DNA from 3 places in the Paenibacillus sp. FSL W8-0187 genome. Region 2 is predicted to be linked to each of the others. Evidence: predicted binding sites of a transcription regulator. Region 2 holds the regulator's gene; each other region holds the start of a gene.
The links. The regulator Rex, encoded in region 2, represses fermentation and respiration genes when NADH is low (regulators of the CRP and FNR family bind a similar motif). The targets are predictions, from matches to a motif close to TTGTGAAATATTTCACAA.
Positions count from the first base shown of each region.

Region 1 (7,085 bases), 1.5 Mb from region 2:
TCAATTATTCCCCGTACTCGTTCATCCTCCCCGACTTGTTCCATTCCGGTAGATAACATGACCAATAACTGTTTTAATGTAGCTAAGTCATGCCCATACTCCTGCTTATTAATTAGCTCTTCATCAATTCCGGTTATCAAACTTAACGACTGCGTTGATATATGATACTTTTTGGTAACTATTTCAAACAACCGACCGAACTCATCTTCGTCATTGTTTGGTATAACTATTTTTTTAATAGAGTCCACAGATTCACAATCCCCTTTCGGATAGTAGTAACTCTAGCCGCTTCTAATATATCTCAATTTATGGAATTAATATAAATTTTCATCAAAGGTAGTGGAATCCTCCGCTTCGCACGGTCTTCCCATAGGCTTCACAAAGTTCGCCTTCCGTAAAGTTGGGAGATGGGGATCGTGATGAAGATACATCAAAAATTGACGCACCCCTCAATATTTTACTTCCTCTTAGCAGGCGTCCACTTTTCGGAAATAATTGAATCAAAAGGCTCCGAGCCTTGTGATATGCTCCCCTTTTAGCAGACAGGTAAAAAAACCGACTGCTTGAAGGGGAGTTTTCTTTAGTCAAAATCGAATCCATTTAGTGCCGGAGCATCATATTTCAAAAAAAAACGATTTTCTGAACTTGATATGTGTCGGTTGCCGTAAGAATTATTCAAGGCATCCTGCATGTATATCAAAAAGATTAAGACCTTATATGTTTTTCATATTTTTATTGTAGATAGCCGCATGCTAACATATACAAATGCAGATTAAGGGGGACTGTTATTCAGTTTCTGCTTCATGGTTTTTATTCATTCGATATAGGTGGTCCTAAATGTTAAAAAAGTCAGCGTTTCCATTACTACTGCTCAACATGTTTCTCGCTAATCTAAGTATGGGCCTTGTCATTCCGATCATACCGGAACTTCTTGAGCAGTTTACGGCAAGCGGACAGGCCGCGGGCTATTTGGTCTCCTGCTTTGGCCTGACCCAGTTTCTATTCTCACCTCTTGCAGGTAATTTGTCAGATCGATATGGCCGTAAACCCATGATTATCATAGGTTTGATCTTGTTCGCCATCTCCAACTTGCTCGCAGCGTTCGCGGGCGATCTAACTTTATTATTCGTATCGCGATTGATTGGCGGAATAGGCTCAGCAGCCTTAATCCCGTCCATCATTGCTTATATTGCCGACATTACAGCAGATGAGCAGCGCAGCAAGGCCATGTCATGGTTAGGTGCGTCGATGACATCCGGGTTTATTATTGGACCGGGTGTCGGCGGATTGCTTGCGGAATGGGGCATTAAGATGCCCTTCTATGTATCCGCATGTGTAGGGCTGCTGGCGATGGTTTGCAGTCTATGGGGATTCCCTGAATCGCTGTCGGCGGATAATCGCCAGATGCGTAGTCAAGTGAAGGAGAAGAGCGAGAATGTATTCCGGCAAATCGTGCTTTCGGTTCGGTCTCGTTATTTTGTCCTGTTGCTCATTGTTTTCGCCATGACCTTTGGTTTAACGCATTTTGAAGCGATTTTCCCGCTTTTTGTCGTACAAGTCTACGGATTCACAACGCGTCAAATTTCTATACTGCTTACCGTATGTTCGCTCATCGGCACGTTGAATCAATTGTTGTTCACTGACCGGATCACACGACGATTCGGAGAAAAACGGATCATCGTTGCCATGTTGTTGTTATCGGCAGTATCCCTTGTATTCTTATTATTCTCAGGCCATTTTTACTATGTCATGGTAGTCACGATGTTGTTCTTTACGTTCAATAATATATTGCGCCCCACGATCAATACGCTGCTATCCAGAGTGGCCGGGGATGAACAGGGATTTGTTGCAGGGATGAATAACGCTTATACAAGTCTCGGTACGATATTTGGACCGATGCTGGCAGGTATTTTGTTTGAAGTCCACTTTAACTTGCCCTATCTGTTTGGTGGATTCGTACTGCTAGTGAGCAGCATTTTCACGGGAAGTCGATTGAGAAATATAATATCTTTTCAACGCGGCTGATGTGACTAATCCTCCACAAAAACAAGAACAGTTGTCTTTGGAGGACAGACGCGTTGGCAAAAAGCGGATTTTAAACATGGCAGATAGGATGAAGTTAAAGCATCCCATTTTGCAGTTTTTTTATGAACTACGGCTCAGTACGCTATGAAAATTACTGAATTTTAATAAAAAGAATGCCCCGGTGAGGGCATTCTTTTTTTAGGCACCAAGGAACATGTTCATGTCATCTTCCACATTGGTGATGCCGCCGATACCGAAGTTTTCCACGAGGACTTTGGCAACGTTAGGCGACAGGAATGCAGGGAGCGTAGGGCCCAGATGAATATTTTTAACGCCAAGATATAGCAGGGCAAGCAGCACGATCACCGCTTTTTGCTCATACCAGGCAATGTTATAGGCAATCGGCAAATCATTAATATCCTCAAGGCCGAATACTTCCTTCAGCTTCAATGCAATCACGACGAGGGAGTAAGAATCATTGCATTGACCAGCGTCCAGGACCCGCGGAATACCGCCGATTTCGCCTAGATCCAGTTTATTGTATTTGTATTTGGCACAGCCTGCAGTCAGGATGACTGTGTCTTTCGGAAGTTCAGCCGCAAAATCGGTGTAATAATTGCGGGATTTCATCCGTCCGTCGCAGCCGGCCATGACGAAGAAGCGGCGGATCGCCCCGGATTTCACGGCATCGACGACTTGATCGGCCACGTTCATCACAGCGGCATGAGCGAAACCGCCGATGATCTCACCCGTTTCAAGTTCCGTTGGAGCTGGGCATCCTTTCGCTTGCTCGATCAGTGTGGAGAAGTCTTTGGGAGTACCGTCTTTTCCTTCTGGAATATGGCGGACACCCGGAAACCCAGTGTTGCCTGTTGTATATATACGGTCCTTATAACTGTCTTTCGGCGGAACGATACAGTTGGTCGTCATTAATATCGGTCCGTTAAAGGCTGCGAATTCGCTATTCTGCTTCCACCAGGCATTCCCGTAATTGCCTACAAAATGCTCATATTTCTTGAATGCCGGATAATAGTGGGCAGGCAGCATTTCACTGTGCGTGTACACGTCCACGCCTGTTCCTTCCGTCTGCTTCAGCAGCTCCTCCAAATCCTTCAGATCATGGCCGCTGATGAGAATGCCGGGCCGGTTTCTTACCCCGATATTTACCTTCGTAATTTCAGGATTTCCGTAAACGGAAGTGTTCGCTTCATCAAGCATCGCCATGGCGTTTACGCCGTATTTACCGGTTTCCATCGTCAAAGCTACCAGATCCTGCACTTCAAGGCTGTCGTCAAGCGTGGCGGCAAGTGCACGGCGCATAAAACGGTTTATTTCGTTATCATCCTTCTCCAGATGAAGCGCGTGGTACATATAAGCAGCCATCCCCTTCAAGCCGTAAGTAATCAATTCGCGCAGCGAGCGGATGTCTTCATTCTTGGTCGAGAGGACACCAACCGTACGTGCCTTTTCATCAAAAGCAGCTTCGTTATCCGCTTGCCAGACGGCAGCATCAGGGAGATTGGCGGTTCCCTCCGGATATTGTTCGTTATAATAGGTGCGCACCTCTCCGCGGAGCTCTATCGCTTCCCGGATTTTTTCCACAAAAACCTCGCGGTCAAAGTTGGCGTTCGTAATTGTTGCAAACAAGGAGTCCATAATAAACAGCGATACGCGCTGTTCAAGCACCTCCGGCAGCTGGACATCCAGACTGAGAAAAGAGATACCTTTCAGCAGATAAATCAGTAAATCTTGCAGGTTTGCCACATCATGCGGTTTGCCGCATACTCCGACAATGGTGCAGCCTGTTCCTTTGGATGCTTCCTGACATTGAAAGCAGAACATGGACGGCTGATGCTGTAAGGTCTCTTGGGCGTTGTTATTCATTATTTCTCCTCCAATTTCGTGATTATTAGTCGTAAGGTCAGTAAATGATTGCCTCGCAATTGGACTGTTGAAGACAGTATACTTCGCTCCCACAACCGACATAGTGATTGCAATCACAATTTTTTAAGTAGTGAGTTTAATCACAAACCCGGTCCGTTTCTTCTTTTAAACTGGAATTAATGAACTAAGAAGAAATGAGGAGAGAACATGTCGATTTTACCTCAAGAGAATGAACTGGGATTTTTCGAGATCCGTCTCGAATCCATCGGCGGGCTTGGCGCCAATCTGGCCGGAAAAATGCTGGCCGAAGCCGGGGTTACCGGCTCCGGACTTAACGGTTCGAATTTTTCCAGCTATGGTTCGGAGAAAAAAGGGTCGCCAGTGAAGAGTTTCGTAAGGTTCTGCGATTCCGAGGTGGAAATCCGCGATCACAGTCCCATTGAGCAGCCGCATGTCGTCGGCGTATTTCATGAAGCATTGTATAAGACGATCGATGTCATAAGCGGATTACAGCCTGATGGAACGGTGCTTGTGAATACGGCGCGAGACCTTTCCGAAGTGGCCGTGGATCTGAACATGACGCAGGGAACGCTGGCCGTAGTTGATGCGCTGAAAATTTCCGTTGAGGAAAAAACCAAAGTGAATACGGCAATGCTGGGGGCTTTGTTCCGGATTTGCAGCTTCCTAAACCCGGACGATATGCGGCAGGTGATCCGCACAACATTTGAGAAAAAGCTGCCCCACCTCGTGGAAGCGAATTTGCGGACCTTTGACAGAGGATATAACGAAGTCCAGTTCCTTTCCTTGGGAGATGGCTCAGAGCTTATAGACCCAATCGCTTTCGCAAGACCGCAGCCGATCCTTGGATATGACACGCAGGAGCTGGGCGGGATTCTGAACGTTACGGCGAACAGTGTTCTGAAGGATCTTAGCGGCTCCCGGCAGGGATATTTGCCAGAGTACAAGATAGAGGACTGCATTCACTGTGCCGCCTGCGATACGGTATGTCCGGATTTCTGCATCGTGTGGGAGAAGAAACCGGATAAGCGCGGGAATATGCAGATGTTTATGAAAGGTATCGATTATCAGTATTGCAAAGGCTGCCTGAAGTGTATCGAAGCTTGTCCGACCACCGCTTTGGCTGCCATGTTAGAAGAGCCGCATTATGCGGAGCAGCACCGTGTGCCGCAATCATTTCCCTATTTAACTGCGGAGGGAGTCAGATCATGAATATGCAAATTCAAGAAACAACGGAGAACAAGCTGGCGGCCGCTCAAACGGCAGTCTTCGAATCGGGCAACGAAATGGCTGCCATGGCGGCTGCCCAGATTAACTATCACATTATGGGTTATTTTCCGATTACACCTTCTACGGAAATTGCCCAATATCTTGACATGATGCGTACACGCGGCGAACATGACATCAAGCTGATTCCAGCTGACGGCGAACATGGCTCGGCGGGGATTTGCTACGGTGCGGCCGCAGCCGGAGCACGGGTATTCAATGCTACCAGTGCGAATGGTTTCCTGTATATGATCGAACAGCTTCCTGTGCAGGCGGGCACACGTTTCCCGATGGTCATGAATTTGGTGACGCGTGCAGTCAGCGGACCGCTGGATATTCGCGGTGACCATTCGGATCTTTACTACGGTCTGAATACCGGCTGGGTGATTTTGACGGCCCGTTCACCGCAGGCAGTTTATGACATGAATATCATGGCGCTGCGAATCGCTGAACATGAAGACGTACGCCTGCCGGTCATTGTAGCTTATGACGGATTTTTCACATCGCACCAGAAACGCCGGGTACAAATATTTACGAACCGGGAAACTGTTCAGGAGTTTGTAGGGGAAAAGGCGCCTGAATATCCACATGTGCTGGACGAGAACAACCCGATCGTTGTTGGGGCTTATATGAACGGCGACGATTTGATGAATAACCACTTCCAACAGTCAAACGCCATGTACCGTGCGGGCGAGGTGTTCGAGGAAGTGGCAGAGGAATACGCAGCTTTATCCGGAAGATCCTATTCGCCGCTTGATCTGTATCGCATGGAAGATGCAGAGGTGGCTTTATTCCTGCTCAATTCGGCGGCCGAATCCTCCAAAGACGTCGTGGATCGGCTGCGGGCGAAAGGAATTAAAGCGGGCATAATCAGCCCGAATATTCTCCGGCCGTTCCCGGCAAGAGAAATCCGCGAGGCGTTGACACGTGTCAAAGCGCTACTGGTTGGCGAACGTGCCGATTCTTACGGTGCGCACGGGGCCAATCTGACCCATGAGGTCAAAGCGGCCCTGCAGGAAATCCGTGGTCCGCAGCCTATTGTGCTGTCCCGCATATTTGGTCTTGGCGGGAAAGACTATTACGCGGATGACGCAGAAGCTTTTTTTGCCTTGACGATCGAGGCCATGGAGCTCGGTTATGCCAAAATGCCGTTTGATTATTACGGTCAAACACGGGGAGATGAGCAGCAAAGGCTGCAGCCAGTCATTGCCCCGATGAATGGAGACAGCTTTAAATCTGGCCTGATTACCGTAAAGGTAGATGAAGAGACAAGCAAACTATCCGTTAAAGTGCCGCCGATGCGGGCGCTTGCCGCGAAACCGAAACGGTTTGCTTCCGGTCACGGAGCCTGCCCGGGCTGCGGTATTTTCCCGGCGCTGGAGCTCTTTTTCAAAGGGATTGAAGGCAATGTCGTTACTTTATTCCATACCGGCTGCGCTTATATCACAACAACGGGTTATCCATATAACTCGCATAAGCAGAGCTTCATTCATAATTTGTTCCAGAACGGACCGGCTACTTTATCCGGCACGGTAGAAGCGTTCCTTGAGAAGAAACGTCGCGGGGAAATCGAGGTTCCTGAGGACTTCACTTTTGTGATGGTGACCGGCGACGGCGGCATGGACATCGGGATGGGTTCGGCCATCGGGACGGCGCTGCGGGGCCATAATCTGATCATTCTGGAATATGATAATGAAGGCTATATGAACACCGGTGCACAGCTTTCGTATTCTACACCATTAGGACACATGACCAGTACGTCGGGTGTCGGCAAACAGCAGCAGGGCAAAGCGTTCCATCACAAAGATACAGTGCAAATGATGGCGGCGGCACATATTCCGTACGTATTCACGGGGACAGAAGCATTTCCGCAGGATCTTGTGAAAAAGGCG
Region 1 is NZ_CP150206.1:1,247,468-1,254,552, forward strand. It holds gene MKY48_RS05480 (HTH domain-containing protein) at 1-248, opposite strand, end outside; gene MKY48_RS05485 (MFS transporter) at 838-2,025, shown strand; gene hcp (hydroxylamine reductase) at 2,224-3,909, opposite strand; gene MKY48_RS05495 (2-oxoacid:acceptor oxidoreductase family protein) at 4,117-5,139, shown strand; gene MKY48_RS05500 (thiamine pyrophosphate-dependent enzyme) at 5,136-7,085, shown strand, end outside.
Region 1: hcp (hydroxylamine reductase) is a predicted target of Rex. The motif match lies at 4,038-4,055, and genes of this name have one in related genera.

Region 2 (7,085 bases):
ATCGTGCCTTGTCCGATCATCCGCGAATCTGACGGCCTTGCTCTAAGCTCACGCAACGTGTATTTGAAGCCGGAAGAGCGGGAACAGGCACTTGTGCTGTCGGGCTCTTTGCGGACCGCTCAGGAGATGATCCAGCAGGGACAAGCGACAACGGCAGGAGAGATCCGTGTTCATCTTCGGGATTCTATATCCCAGTCCCCGCTCGCTGATATTGATTATGCAGAATTGCTCACTTTCCCGGAACTTGTTCCCGTGGAAGATTCATATCGCATTGCGGATGAAGGCAGAACCGTCATTATGGCGCTGGCCGTACGATTTGGCCGCACCCGTCTCATTGACAATGCGTTACTTCAACCAAAAGTAGGGGGATCCCATGTTTAGAACAATGATGAAATCCAAAATCCACCGCGCAACGGTGACGGAAGCCAATCTGAACTATGTGGGCAGCATTACCATTGATGAGGATCTAATGGAGGCTGCAGACCTTTTGGAGAATGAAAAAGTTCAAATCGTGAACAATAACAATGGCGCCCGTTTGGAAACGTACGTGATCAAAGGCGAACGCGGCAGTGGTGTGATTTGTCTGAACGGGGCAGCTGCAAGGCTTGTACAGCCTGGCGACAACGTCATTATCATTTCTTATGCCATGATGTCTAAAGAGGAATACGACAATCATACCCCGACGGTTGTGATCGTTGACGAAATGAATAAGCCGGTTAACACGGAATATCGTGAGGTTCACGCCGCGGTTCTCTAAACGGTCTCCTAAGAGCCAAAATGTGTCGGGACCTTAAAGGGATGAAAAGACCGACTTCTACAGAAAATGAGTTCAGGTCGACGCACTGATCTCATTTTTCCGCTAAGGGTGGGATGCAGCTATGTTTCAACATGTATTCGCTGAAATGAACAACATGTTAGATGAAATTGTGAAGCATTACCCTTCTGCTCAAGGTCCCCAAAAACAGGCGCTGGTACAAAACTGGAACATGCTCAAAAGCATGAGCGAGGGCATTATCGAGGAATGGCTCCATTTTGAAGAGAAGATGGCTATCTTCCGCGAGAGTGCCGCCTCACCTCCTGTTTTTCCACCGACCGAAGCGCCTGAACTGCAGCTTGATGCATTCATTCGCGGCCAAGGTTATTACAAGTTGTTGATGTTCCAGCCGGCTATACAGCAATTTGAGGTGGCCGCCACGGTATTTCCGGATAGCCTTCTGATCAAGCTGTATATTGCGATGTCCCATCTTTATTTGGGGCAAACCATACCAGCGTCCGATGTATTGGTGTCCATCCTGCCCCTGGCAGACAACAAGAAGATGCGAGCGATGATTTACAACGCGCTTGGATGCATCGAGGTGTTGAATGGACAACAAGGGAAAGCCGAGGAGCATTTTGCACTGGCGATTCACAGCGACCCGACACTTCCTGACCCCATTATCAATTTGGAGGTCTGCAAGCAGAATCGCGGTGAGCTCCAATACGGCAGCCAATTGATCTCTTTGCTGTAGAAATCAAGCCATTACAAGAAGCGATGCCAGAGCTCATTACTGAGACTTTGGTATCGCTTCTTGCCGTATGGAGCGATGGAGGAGAAACGGGGGATTTTTTACCCGGAATGTTCAAAACCCGCAACTTCTGGTATGCTGTTAATTAGTCTGGAGGAAAGGGATTTTATCGAAATGAAATTTGCCGTATTGGATTTTGAAACCACGGGCAACCAGTCAGCAGATGAGATCATTCAGGTTGGACTGGCCATCATCGAAGAGGATCGAAGCATCTCCCGCGTATACGGCACCTATGTCAATCCCGGGATTCCGATCCCTCCTTTTATTACCGGTTTGACCGGCATTTCCGACAGTGATGTAGCGGATGCTCCGTCATTGGAAGAAATGATGATGGAACTCGTGCCCATGCTCGACGATGTCGTATTGGTTGGGCATAATGTCGCTTTTGATTTTAACTTTTTGCAAAATGCACTCGATCGCTGCGGCTATTTACCGTTCAGCGGCCGAATTCTAGATACGATGCACTTCTTAAAAATATGTTTTCCCTCGCTGCCTTCTTATCAGCTCGGGATGGTCTCTTCTCATTTCGGTCTGGAGCATGACCGTCCGCATCAGGCGGACAGCGATGCGCTTGCCACAGCCTATGCGCTGCTGAAATGCCTGGAGGAGATCGATGAGCTTCCTCTCCTTACCGTGCAGCGGTTAAGCGACCTGTTTGCCGACGAGGACAGCGACTTGGCCTGGTTCTTTGACGGCATCCGTGCTGACAGGGAGTTCCAGGCTGTACAAGCCGGAGACACCCATACGTACTATCGTCAATTTGCCCTGGCCGTTGACGATTGGAACGATATTGCGCCTGCCAGGGATGAGTCGGAGCCTAATCCGCTGGCGGATGTAAGCTTCGAGCAATACATGAATGATGTCCGTGAACGTCTAAAGGAAACGCTGCCTCATTATGAGAGCAGGGATGCCCAGGACATGATGTTTCAGGAAGTGATGCAGGCCCTCGATGACAATAAACATTTATTGATCGAAGCCGGCACGGGAACAGGCAAATCCCTCGGGTATTTGCTGCCGTCGATTTATCAAAGCGTGAAGCAGGAACAGAAGGTTATGGTGAGCACGCATACAATCAACCTTCAAGAACAGCTGCGTGACCGGGATATTCCCCTGCTCACCCAGGTTGTTCCTTTTCCTTTTAAAGCGGCTATTTTCAAGGGAAGAGGCCATTATTTGTGTTTGAGAAAATTTGAACATAAAATAAATAGAAGAGATTTTCATTCCCCGAAGGAAGATGTGATCACCGCGGCGCAGATGCTGGTCTGGCTGACCCAGACGGAGAACGGGGATGATGAAGAACTGAACTTTGGCGGTCGCGGAGGGGATTTCTGGGAGACGATCTCCAGTGATTCGGATTCCTGCCTTGGCCGTGCCTGCCCATGGTTCCGCAAATGCTACTATCACAGGGCCAAACATGAAGCGGGCATCGCGGATGTTGTCATTACGAACCATTCGAAGCTGTTCACTGACGTAAAAGCGAATCATCAGCTGCTTCCGAGTTATGAGCGTCTCGTCATTGATGAAGCGCATCATCTGGAGGACGTCGCTGGCAAGCACCTTGGCTTGCAGATGAAATATTTTTCGGTGGTCCATACGTTGACTCGTATGTACAAAGACAGCCGCAGCGGTCAGCTTCCGGCTCTTCGCCAGCTGCTGCAAGCATCGTCGCATGAGAAGGCTGTCGAGTGGTCCTCCATCATAGACCGGATTTATCCGGATCTGATCACCGCAAAAGAGAATTGGGACCGGCTCAGCGATCAATTGTTCGGACTACTTCCGGAACGCGGAGACGCGACTCCGGGGGATGCCGGTCAATTCTCGCTTCGCTTATCGCCTCTGAAGAAGCCGAAGGATTGGGATTCGCTGGCCGAGTTGGAGCATCAAATTCATGTGACGCTGGGCGATGTCGTTCGCAAGGGTGACAAGCTGATCGCCGAGATGAAGGAAGATCTGGACGATTACAGCGCGGACAGTTTGTTAACAGACCTATCGGGTCTGTTTAAGGACCTGGCCGCACACCGCGAGGACCTGAGGTCCTTCATGGCTCTGAATGATGAAGGCACGGTATACTGGATGGAGGCTAACGGGAATTTCCGCGGCAAATCGCTGCAGCTTTATGCAGTGCCTGTCGATGTTAGCACCCACTTGAAGGAATTGTTTTTTGACAAGAAACAAAGCGTGATCCTGACATCGGCGACCTTGTCGGTGGATAAATCGTTTCAGTTCATGATCGAGAACTTGGGTCTTCAGGAAGCGGCAGATAGCGGCAACTTGAACACGGTTCTGCTGCCGTCCCCGTTTAATTACAGGGAGCAGGCCCTCCTTGTCGTGCCGCGCGATTTTCCGAGCGTGAAGGGCTCGGTCGGGGATGCACTCTTTGTGAATACACTTGTGCAATCATTGGCCGATACGGCAATCGCTACGCATGGCCGCATGCTTGTGCTGTTCACTTCGTACCGCATGCTGCGTCAGGTTCACGAGCCGTTGAAGGAGGCGCTGGCATCCAGCGATATTACGGTACTGGGACAAGGGATGGACGGAACCAGCCGTACCAAGTTAATCCGGAGATTCCAGGATAGCAGTGCTTCGGTCCTGCTGGGTACGAGCTCCTTCTGGGAAGGGGTAGACATACCCGGGGAGGCGCTCACTTGCCTTGCGATCGTCCGGCTGCCGTTCCAGCCGCCGAATCATCCCTTGGTCGAAGCCAAGAGCGAATTGCTGCAGCAGCAGAATAAGAACCCGTTCATGAAACTTTCGGTTCCGCAAGCGGTCATTCGCTTCAAACAGGGATTTGGCCGACTGGTGCGGACCGCGCAAGATAAGGGGATTGTCATTGTCTACGATACCCGGGTCATTGAATCCTATTACGGGAAATATTTCTTATATTCTTTGCCGGGGCCGAAGATGGAGCATATGCCGACAGAGGGGATCGTTCCCCGAATTTCGGAATGGCTGCAGGAAGAGGCAGGCATAGAGAACCAAGCTGAATAAAAGTGAAACAATGAACGAAATGATCTGTCACAAAAAAATGTAGTTATTAACCTATTATTAGGGGGAGCATGAATGAAATCGGAAAAAATTTCGGAAGCCGTGGTCCGCAGATTACCTGTATACTTGCGCTATTTGAATGAGCTTCAGAAAAGGGAGGTCTCCACGGTTTCCTCCCAGGAACTGGGACAAAAACTGGACCTCAATCCTGCTCAAATTCGTAAGGACCTAGCGTATTTCGGTGATTTTGGACGGAAAGGGATCGGATATGACGTATCTTATCTGATCGAGAAAATTCGCCAGATTCTAAAGCTGGACCAGAAGATCAATGTCGCATTGATTGGGGCCGGTAATCTTGGACATGCATTATCGAATTACAATGCATTTCTGAAGGACAATATGAAGATTGTGGCGGTTTTCGATTCGTATTCTCCCAAAGTTGGTATGAAAATTAACAATTTGGTTGTACAGCCGATGGAGGAACTGGAGAAGACGGTTCATGAGTACGGCATTCGTATCGGGATAATCACCGTTCCGGATTTTGAAGCGCAGAATGTAGCCAATCAGCTTATCGCCGCAGGCATCGAGGCTATCCTGAATTTTGCGCCAACCATCCTGAAAGCCCCATCCCATATCCGGATTCATACGGCTGATTTCACTACGGATTTGCAGAGTTTGGCCTATTATTTGGATAACGGCAAGGAGGATGCAGCACATGACGACAACGAAGTGGATGGTTAAGAACGGAACGTTTGCGGTACTAGAGGAAGGAAGATCCGTGCTACGCGGATATATGGTTGTGGAGAATGACCGGATAACCTATCTGGGTGAAGAAGAGCCAACCGTCCAAGAGGGAATAGAAGTTATCGATGGAACTCATCTATTTTTCCTACCTGGGTTGGTGAACACGCACGGACATGCGGCGATGTCGCTGCTCCGCGGTTATGGCGACGATCTGGCACTGCAGGTATGGCTTCAGGAAAAAATGTGGCCTATGGAAGCCAAATTCACGGCCGACGATGTATACTGGGGAACCGCACTCTCCGTGCTGGAGATGATCAAAGGCGGAACCACGACATTTGTGGATATGTATGATCATATGGATCAGGTTGCCAAGGTTGTGCAGGACTCAGGAATGCGCGGCGTCCTAATGCGCGGCGTCATCGGATTGTGTCCGCCTGAGGTGCAGCAGCAGAAGCTGGATGAGGCGGTGGCATTCGCGAAAGACTGGCATGGCAAGGCTGACGGGAGAATTACGACGATGATTTCACCGCATGCACCTTATACGTGCCCGCCGGATTTCATCGAAAAATTCGTTCAGGCATCCCATGATTTGAATCTGCCTTTGCATACGCATATGTCCGAAACGGAAACGGAAGTAGCTCAGAATGTAAAAGACTACGGACTTCGCCCTGTTGCCCATTTGGAGAAGCTTGGCATGTTCTCCCGGCCAACGCTGCTTGCGCATGCCGTCCATCTGACCGATGAAGAAATCGAAATCCTGGCCAAGCATCAAGTTATGGTGTCGCATAATCCAGGCAGCAATTTGAAGCTTGCCAGCGGCATCGCTCGCGTGCCTGCACTGCTGAAAGCCGGCGTAACGGTGTCGCTGGGTACCGATGGACCTGCGAGCAATAATAATCTGGATATGTTTGAAGAGATGCGTCTGGCGGCATTGATCCATAAAGGGGTAAGCGGGGATCCAACCGCAATTCCTGCATCCGAAGCGCTTCGCATGGGTACAGAGTATGGAGCCAAGTCAGCCTTCCTCAACGATATCGGCACACTTGCGGTAGGAATGAAAGCAGATATGATCGCACTGAACACGGATCAAGCGCACTTCCTTCCACGGACCGATTATATTTCACACGCTATCTACTCAGCCAGTGCGAAGGATGTAGAGCATGTATGGGTTGACGGCAAGCAGGTAGTGAAGAATGGCGCGAGTCTTACTCTTGATGAGGAACGTATCCGCCGGGAAGCGCAGCGTGCATTTGAGCGTCTTACAACCCTCTAGGGAATAATCAAGGGGAGCGAGGAGACGGATTTGAAGAAAAAAACGAAGTGGATATTGCTGAGTGTGTCCAGCGTGCTGCTGTTGCTGCTTGGTTTACAGCTCTATTATTCATATGTTATGAAAGATACTTGGAATGAAGAAAGAATGGCAATTGTTGCCGCGAAGCAGCATGGCCAATTGGTTACATCCGGGAAGACCTATAAATCGGTGTGGGGCGAGGATAATAACTATTGGGTGGTAAGCGGGAAAGATCAAGACAATCAAGATCGTATGGTATGGGTGAAATTTACGGATGACAACGTACCTGTTGAAGGTGCTGACGCTGTCCAGTCCGTTTTATTGAAAACGGGAATGTCAGAAGCCCAGATGCGGGATCAGATCTATAACGAATTGCCTGGCGTTGAAATTAAGCGGCTGCTGCCTGGAATGTATGAGGGTGAGTATGCATGGCAGCTGCAGTATGAACACAACGGTCAGCGCGGCTATCGGTTTTATCGTTTTCAAGATGGTAACAC
Region 2 is NZ_CP150206.1:2,705,297-2,712,381, forward strand. It holds gene panC (pantoate--beta-alanine ligase) at 1-381, shown strand, start outside; gene panD (aspartate 1-decarboxylase) at 374-757, shown strand; gene MKY48_RS12145 (hypothetical protein) at 879-1,508, shown strand; gene dinG (ATP-dependent DNA helicase DinG) at 1,680-4,556, shown strand; gene MKY48_RS12155 (redox-sensing transcriptional repressor Rex) at 4,629-5,294, shown strand; gene MKY48_RS12160 (amidohydrolase) at 5,269-6,570, shown strand; gene MKY48_RS12165 (DUF5590 domain-containing protein) at 6,601-7,085, shown strand, end outside.

Region 3 (7,085 bases), 170 kb from region 2:
TGCGAAGGGTGTTCATGCAAAGCTACTTGCACGAAAGCTCAAGGGAACCGGGAAATCAGCGTAAGTCTCAGGTATCTTCGTTACAAGCAGCAAGTGAGAGAGAAACTTCGAAGTGAGGAAGGCTATGCGTTGTCGGTGCGGCGAATGGTCGAACCGGAGAGTGTGTTTGGGCAGTTGAAGAATAACCGGGGATTCTGGCGATTTCTGCTTCGAGGACTGACGAAAGTGAGCCTAGAGGTCGGATGCCTTTCGCTTGCCATAATCTGCTCAAGCAAGAGGCAACGGACCGAAAAGCAAGAAATGGCGGTGCAAGGAGATAACATCCTGAGCACCGCCATTTCTTTATTTGACACATTTTTTAATCGGACGAACCGTCCGTCAAGTGAGCAAACCTACTTATGGAGACAGCTCCTTCTTTAACGATATACGAACGAGATGTTTTGGAGGCTTTACCTCCAAGCCAAGCAGATGAAGTGGAACCTAATGAGTAAACAAAGAAATCGTTCCATTGGTAAATGGTGAGTTGTCCTTCCATTTACCAAGAAACGGTTTCTTTTTGTGTACCTTGTCTTCCAAATCCTTTACCGATGTTCCACCAGGTCAATCGCACCAAGCACAATATGAGCCAGTCCGAAGCCGAGAATACCGGTTGCGGCAAGTTTATACTTGCTGCCAAGCAGAGCGGCACCCGAAGCAGAAACCACAGTTCCAAGAACAGCAGGAATCAATCCTTCACGCATGCTGAGCACTCCCTTTAATTTGGTTTGGAAAGACAAGGTTTATTGTAAGCAGATGACTGTATATTATGCACAGAAGGGAGAAGGCCGATTAAATCCGGCAGATTTCGTTCGGACACAGCTCGCAATGGCAGATTTCCTGCAGCATCGGAAGATCTTTAATGACAATCATTCCGCCGGCATATTCGATGGCATCTTTTTTGCGTAAGTCACTCAGCATCCGGTTCACGCTTTCGCGGGTGGCCCCAATCATGTTCGATAGATCGGTGTGGGTAATCTTCTTGTTGATGAGAATGGTATCATCCGCTTGATGCTGTCCGTAGGTGTTGCTCAGACGGATCAGTGTCGATGTTAAAGCACCGGGCTTACCGTACATCATGAGATCCCGGAATTTGGTCTGGGTGATGCGGTGGTGTATGCCCATCCACTTCATAAAATCAATGGCGAAGTCGCAATGCTGACAGATCAGCAGCTCCAGATCCTTGTGCTCGATGACACCGACAACACTATCCTCCAGCACCTCTGCCGAGAAACTGTGATTGTTGCTGAAGAATGGATCGGCTTGCCCGACCATGTCTCCTGGATGGTACATATATAGAATGAGCTCTTTGCCTTCATCAGTCGATTTGGTTAATTTAATTCTTCCTTGTTTAACGTAGTACAGCTTGTCGGCAAAGTCGCCTTCCCAGAACAAATGGGATCCTTCAGGGAGTACCCTTTCCTTCATGCTGACCAGCAGACGGTTGCGGTTTTGTTCCGAGAAGCACTGCGTGTTCCCTAAGTTTTCGATTTCCATTACATGGTCTACAGTAGTATTCATGTTGGTATCCCCTAACATCCTAAAATTTGATCTGTTTAATCTTTAAATACATTATAACGTGAAAACATTCACTTTTGGGGGAGAATAAGAAGGAAATCGTGGCAAATTTTCAAACTTTGTGATCTCTTTCACTTAAAAGGAGGGAAAGACAGGCATAAATTACACAGAAAAGAAAAATATTTATATTGTGAAATATTTCACATGAATTTAGAGAAGGCTGTGTTACGATCAAAGCGTAGACGAGAAAGAAACATGAACCATGGGAGGATGAGAGATATGGCTGTGAGCAAAGGAACGGTTGAAGTTAAAGGACAAACAGCATCGGAGTACATTCAAGGGCTGATTGACAAGGCGAATCGAGCCAAAGAAAAGTTTATGGAATTGAATCAGGAGCAGGTCGACGGGATTGTACAGGCGATGGCCATGGCAGGCCTTGAGAAGCACATGCAGCTGGCGAAGATGGCGGTTGAGGAAACGGGACGCGGCGTGTACGAAGACAAGATTATCAAGAACCTGTTCGCCACAGAGTATATCCACAACAGCATCAAGTACGACAAAACGGTGGGTATTATTGAAGATAACGCCTATGACAGCTTTCAAAAAATAGCAGAGCCGATTGGGATTATCATGGGGATAACACCGGTAACCAATCCGACCTCCACAACGATATTCAAGGCGCTGATCTCCATTAAAACAAGAAACCCGATCATCTTCGGATTCCATCCTTCCGCACAGGCATGCAGCCGGGAAGCCGCGCTGATACTGCGGGATGCCGCCGTGAAACAAGGTGCTCCTGCCGATTGCATCCAGTGGATCGAAGCTCCTTCCATGGATAAAACCAATGCACTCATGAATCATCCTGACGTCGCCTGCATTCTGGCCACGGGCGGTTCGGCAATGGTCAAAGCGGCATACAGCTGCGGCAAGCCGGCCCTCGGCGTAGGACCAGGTAACGTGCCTTGCTTTATAGAGAAGAGCGCGGATCTGGATCAAGCAGTGAACGATTTGATTTTATCGAAGACCTTTGATAACGGCATGATCTGCGCTTCGGAGCAGGCTGTCATTATCGAAGAGCCTATCTATCATACAGTGAAGAAAAAAATGATTGCCAGCGGCTGTTATTTCGTCAACAAGGAAGAGCTGGCGAAACTGACTGCGCATGCGATGGTATCGGAGAAATGTGCGGTTAATCCGTCCATTGTCGGAAAGCCGGCAGCTAAGATTGCCGAGGCTTGCGGTTTCGAGGTACCGGAAAGCACCAAGATCCTGATTGCCGAGCTGGAAGGGGTCGGTCCGGCTTACCCGCTGTCCGCCGAGAAACTGAGTCCGGTTCTGGCCTGTTATAAGGTGAAGGATGCCGAGGAAGGCATAACACGCGCTGAAGAGATGGTTGCTTTTGGCGGCATGGGCCACTCGTCGGTGATCCACTCGCACAATGAGGACATTATTATGAAATTCTCGGATCGGATGAAAACCTGCCGCATCCTGGTGAACCAGCCTTCTTCGCAAGGCGGTATCGGGGATATCTACAACACGAACCTGCCATCGCTGACGCTGGGTTGCGGCTCGTATGGACGTAATTCCACTTCGTCGAACGTGACGGCTGTCAATCTAATCAACGTGAAAAGGGTGAACCGCAGAACCGTGAATATGCAGTGGTTTAAAGTACCGGACAAAATTTACTTTGAAAAAGGCTCCACGCAGTATCTTGCGAAAATGCCGGAAATCACCCGTGTTGCGATCGTTACCGACCCCATGATGGTGAAGCTGGGTTATGTGGAGCGGGTAGAGCATTATCTGCGTCAGCGCAGAGTGCCAGTGGCCATCGAGGTCTTCTCGGAGGTCGAGCCGGATCCTTCAACAACGACAGTAGAACGCGGAACGGAGATGCTTGCTAGGTTCCAGCCGGACTGCATTATCGCCCTCGGCGGCGGATCGCCAATGGATGCAGCGAAAGCGATGTGGCTGTTCTATGAATACCCGGATACGGACTTTAACAATCTGAAGCAAAAATTTATGGATATCCGCAAGCGGGTCTATAAATATCCGAAGCTTGGACGGAAAGCGAAATTCGTTGCCATTCCAACAACGTCGGGAACCGGCTCGGAAGTGACTTCGTTTGCCGTCATCACGGACAAAGGGCTGGGGAATACCAAGTACCCGCTGGCTGATTATGAGCTGACACCGGATGTGGCGATTATCGATCCGGAATTTGTATACACGCTGCCTAAAACAGCGGTAGCTGATACCGGTATGGACGTTCTGACACATGCTATTGAAGCCTACGTATCGGTGATGGCCAGCGATTATACGGATGGGCTTGCCATCAAAGCCATACAACTGGTGTTCCAATATCTTGAGCAGTCGGCGCTTACCGGTGACAAACTCGCCCGCGAGAAAATGCATAATGCTTCGACGCTTGCCGGCATGGCTTTTGCGAATGCGTTCCTTGGCATCAACCACAGTCTTGCGCATAAGTGGGGCGGCCAGTATCATACGGCACACGGACGCACCAATGCGATCCTGATGCCTCACGTCATTCGTTACAACGCCAAGAAGCCAACAAAATTCGCGGCATGGCCTAAATATACCCACTTTGTGGCTGATGAGAGATATGCTGAAATCGCACGGATTCTCGGGCTGCCGGCAAGAACAACGGAAGAGGGCGTAAACAGTCTGATTGGCGCGATCCGGGAGCTGAACAGCAAGCTCGGTATCGAAGAGTCGTTCCAGCAGCTTGGCATCGATCCTAAAGATTTCGAGAAGAATGTTGAGCATTTGGCGGACCGGGCTTTTGAAGACCAGTGCACAACGAGCAATCCGAAGCTGCCGCTGGTGACAGAGCTCGCAGAAGTTTACCGCAACGCATTCTACGGTCGGTTCTAAATAGGATAGGCTCTGAATGCCGATCATGAAGATCCGGGAATATGTTGAGGTAAGTGATGCAAGACTAGACTCGGAGTGATAAAAATCACGGGAAAAGATAACTTTGTGATTAATATCACAGATGCGAGGGATCAACAGGACTACAATAAAGGTGTAGCAAGAAGCTGAATCTCAGGTCTTTGATAAAGAAGCTTGAAGGTACAAGGCGGGGTAGTGGCATCATTGATCGTGAAAATAATCACATTTAAAGATCTGAGATAGATCAAGGTGTGGCCTCGCCTGTCCTTGCAAGCCCCAGCAAATCTAGGAGGGATTCAATATGTCGGTGATTGAAAAAGAAACAGGCTGGAAAGGTTTTAAATCAGGTAAATGGACCAAGCAAATTGACGTTAATGATTTTATTGCAGAGAACATTACTCCCTATTATGGCTCTGATGAATTTTTGGCAGGACCCACGGATAACACCAAAGCATTGTGGGATATCGTATCGGATTTAACCAAGAGAGAACGGGACAACGGCGGGGTACTGGACGTGGATGTCCATACACCTTCAACCATCACTTCTCATCAACCTGGCTATTTGGATAAGGATAAAGAACAGATTGTCGGCGTTCAGACCGATGAGCCGTTCAAGCGTTCGATCCAGCCTTTTGGCGGGATCCGGATGATGATTGATGCGTGCAACGCATACGGCTTTGAAATGCCGCAGGCCGTTGTAGATATCTTTAACGGCATACGCAAAACGCATAACCAAGGCGTGTTTGATGCCTATACTCCAGAGATGAGAGCAGCGCGCAAGGCCGGAATTATTACGGGACTTCCCGATGCGTACGGTCGCGGACGTATCATTGGTGACTATCGCAGAATATCGCTATACGGTGTAGATGCTCTTATTCAGGACAAATTGAGAGAACTCGGTGAGCTTGAAGTGGATGCTATGGATGAGCCGGTTATCCGTTTGCGGGAAGAATTGTCTGAGCAAATGCGGGCCCTCAAGGAACTGAAGGAAATGGCGGGTATGCACGGTTTTGACATTTCCAAACCTGCAAATACGGCGAAGGAAGCATTCCAATGGTTGTATTTCGGTTATTTGGCCGCGATCAAGGAGCAGAACGGTGCTGCGATGTCGCTTGGCCGGGTATCTTCTTTCCTTGATATTTATATTCAACGGGATCTGGCTGAAGGCAAGCTAACGGAAGAAACAGCTCAGGAACTGGTCGACCATTTCGTTATGAAACTTCGGATCGTGAAATTCCTACGTACGCCGGATTATAACGAGCTGTTCAGCGGGGATCCAACGTGGGTAACGGAATCCATCGGCGGCATGTCGATAAACGGTGAGACGAGAGTGACCAAGAACAGCTTCCGTTTCCTGCATACCTTGTATAATTTGGGACCTGCTCCAGAACCGAACTTGACGGTGTTATGGTCGGAGAAGCTGCCGGAAGCCTTCAAAAAATATTGTTCGAAAGTTTCCATCGAAACCAGCTCGATTCAATACGAGAATGATGATCTCATGCGTCCGATTTACGGAGACGATTACGGCATCGCCTGCTGCGTATCCGCCATGCGCATCGGGAAACAGATGCAGTTCTTCGGAGCCAGAGCAAACCTTGCCAAAGCGTTGCTCTATGCGATCAACGGTGGTAAGGATGAGAAATCAGGCGCCCAAGTTGGACCGGAATATCCGGCTATCGCTGCCGAGGTCCTGAGTTATGATGAAGTCATGAAGCGATTCAAGCCGATGATGGAATGGCTCGCGAAGCTCTATATGAATACACTTAACGTTATCCATTACATGCATGACAAATACAGCTATGAACGGATTGAGATGGCGCTTCACGACCGGGATATCCTGCGCACGATGGCATGCGGCATCGCAGGCCTGTCCGTAGCAGCGGATTCACTGAGTGCAATTAAATATGCAAAGGTGAAGCCGGTACGCAATGAGCAAGGAATTGCAGTGGATTTTGAAATCGAAGGCGAGTTCCCTTGCTATGGCAACAACGATGATCGCGTGGATAGCATCGCCGTTGAATTGGTCGAGACCTTCATGAGCATGATTCGCAAGAACAAGGCTTACCGTGACGCAATGCCGACCCAATCGGTGCTCACGATTACGTCGAACGTCGTATACGGCAAGAAAACAGGAACCACGCCGGATGGACGTAAGGCAGGCGAGCCGTTTGCGCCGGGCGCAAATCCGATGCACGGACGCGATAAGAAGGGAGCTCTCGCTTCGCTGACTTCCGTGGCCAAGCTGCCTTATGAGGATAGTCTTGATGGCATCTCGAACACGTTCTCGATCGTGCCGAAAGCCCTTGGTAAAGAAAGTGATATCCGTGTGAACAATCTGGTTGCGATGTTGGACGGTTATTTTGGCAGCAAGGCACACCATCTGAACGTCAACGTATTTGACCGGGAGCAGTTGATCGATGCGATGGAGCATCCGGAGAATTATCCGCAGTTAACGATTCGGGTATCCGGTTATGCAGTTAACTTCGTCAAACTGACGCGTGAGCAGCAGCTCGATGTCATTAACCGTACGTTCCACGGATCGATGTAAGGATGGAAGACAACCCTAGCGGATACAGAAAGGATGACGCACCATGCTAAAAGGTCATGTACACTCCATAGAAACG
Region 3 is NZ_CP150206.1:2,537,819-2,544,903, forward strand. It holds gene MKY48_RS11230 (transposase) at 1-420, shown strand, start outside; gene MKY48_RS11235 (asparagine synthase) at 582-740, opposite strand; gene MKY48_RS11240 (Crp/Fnr family transcriptional regulator) at 829-1,557, opposite strand; gene adhE (bifunctional acetaldehyde-CoA/alcohol dehydrogenase) at 1,834-4,443, shown strand; gene pflB (formate C-acetyltransferase) at 4,763-7,009, shown strand; gene pflA (pyruvate formate-lyase-activating protein) at 7,053-7,085, shown strand, end outside.
Region 3: adhE (bifunctional acetaldehyde-CoA/alcohol dehydrogenase) is a predicted target of Rex. The motif match lies at 1,743-1,760, and genes of this name have one in related genera.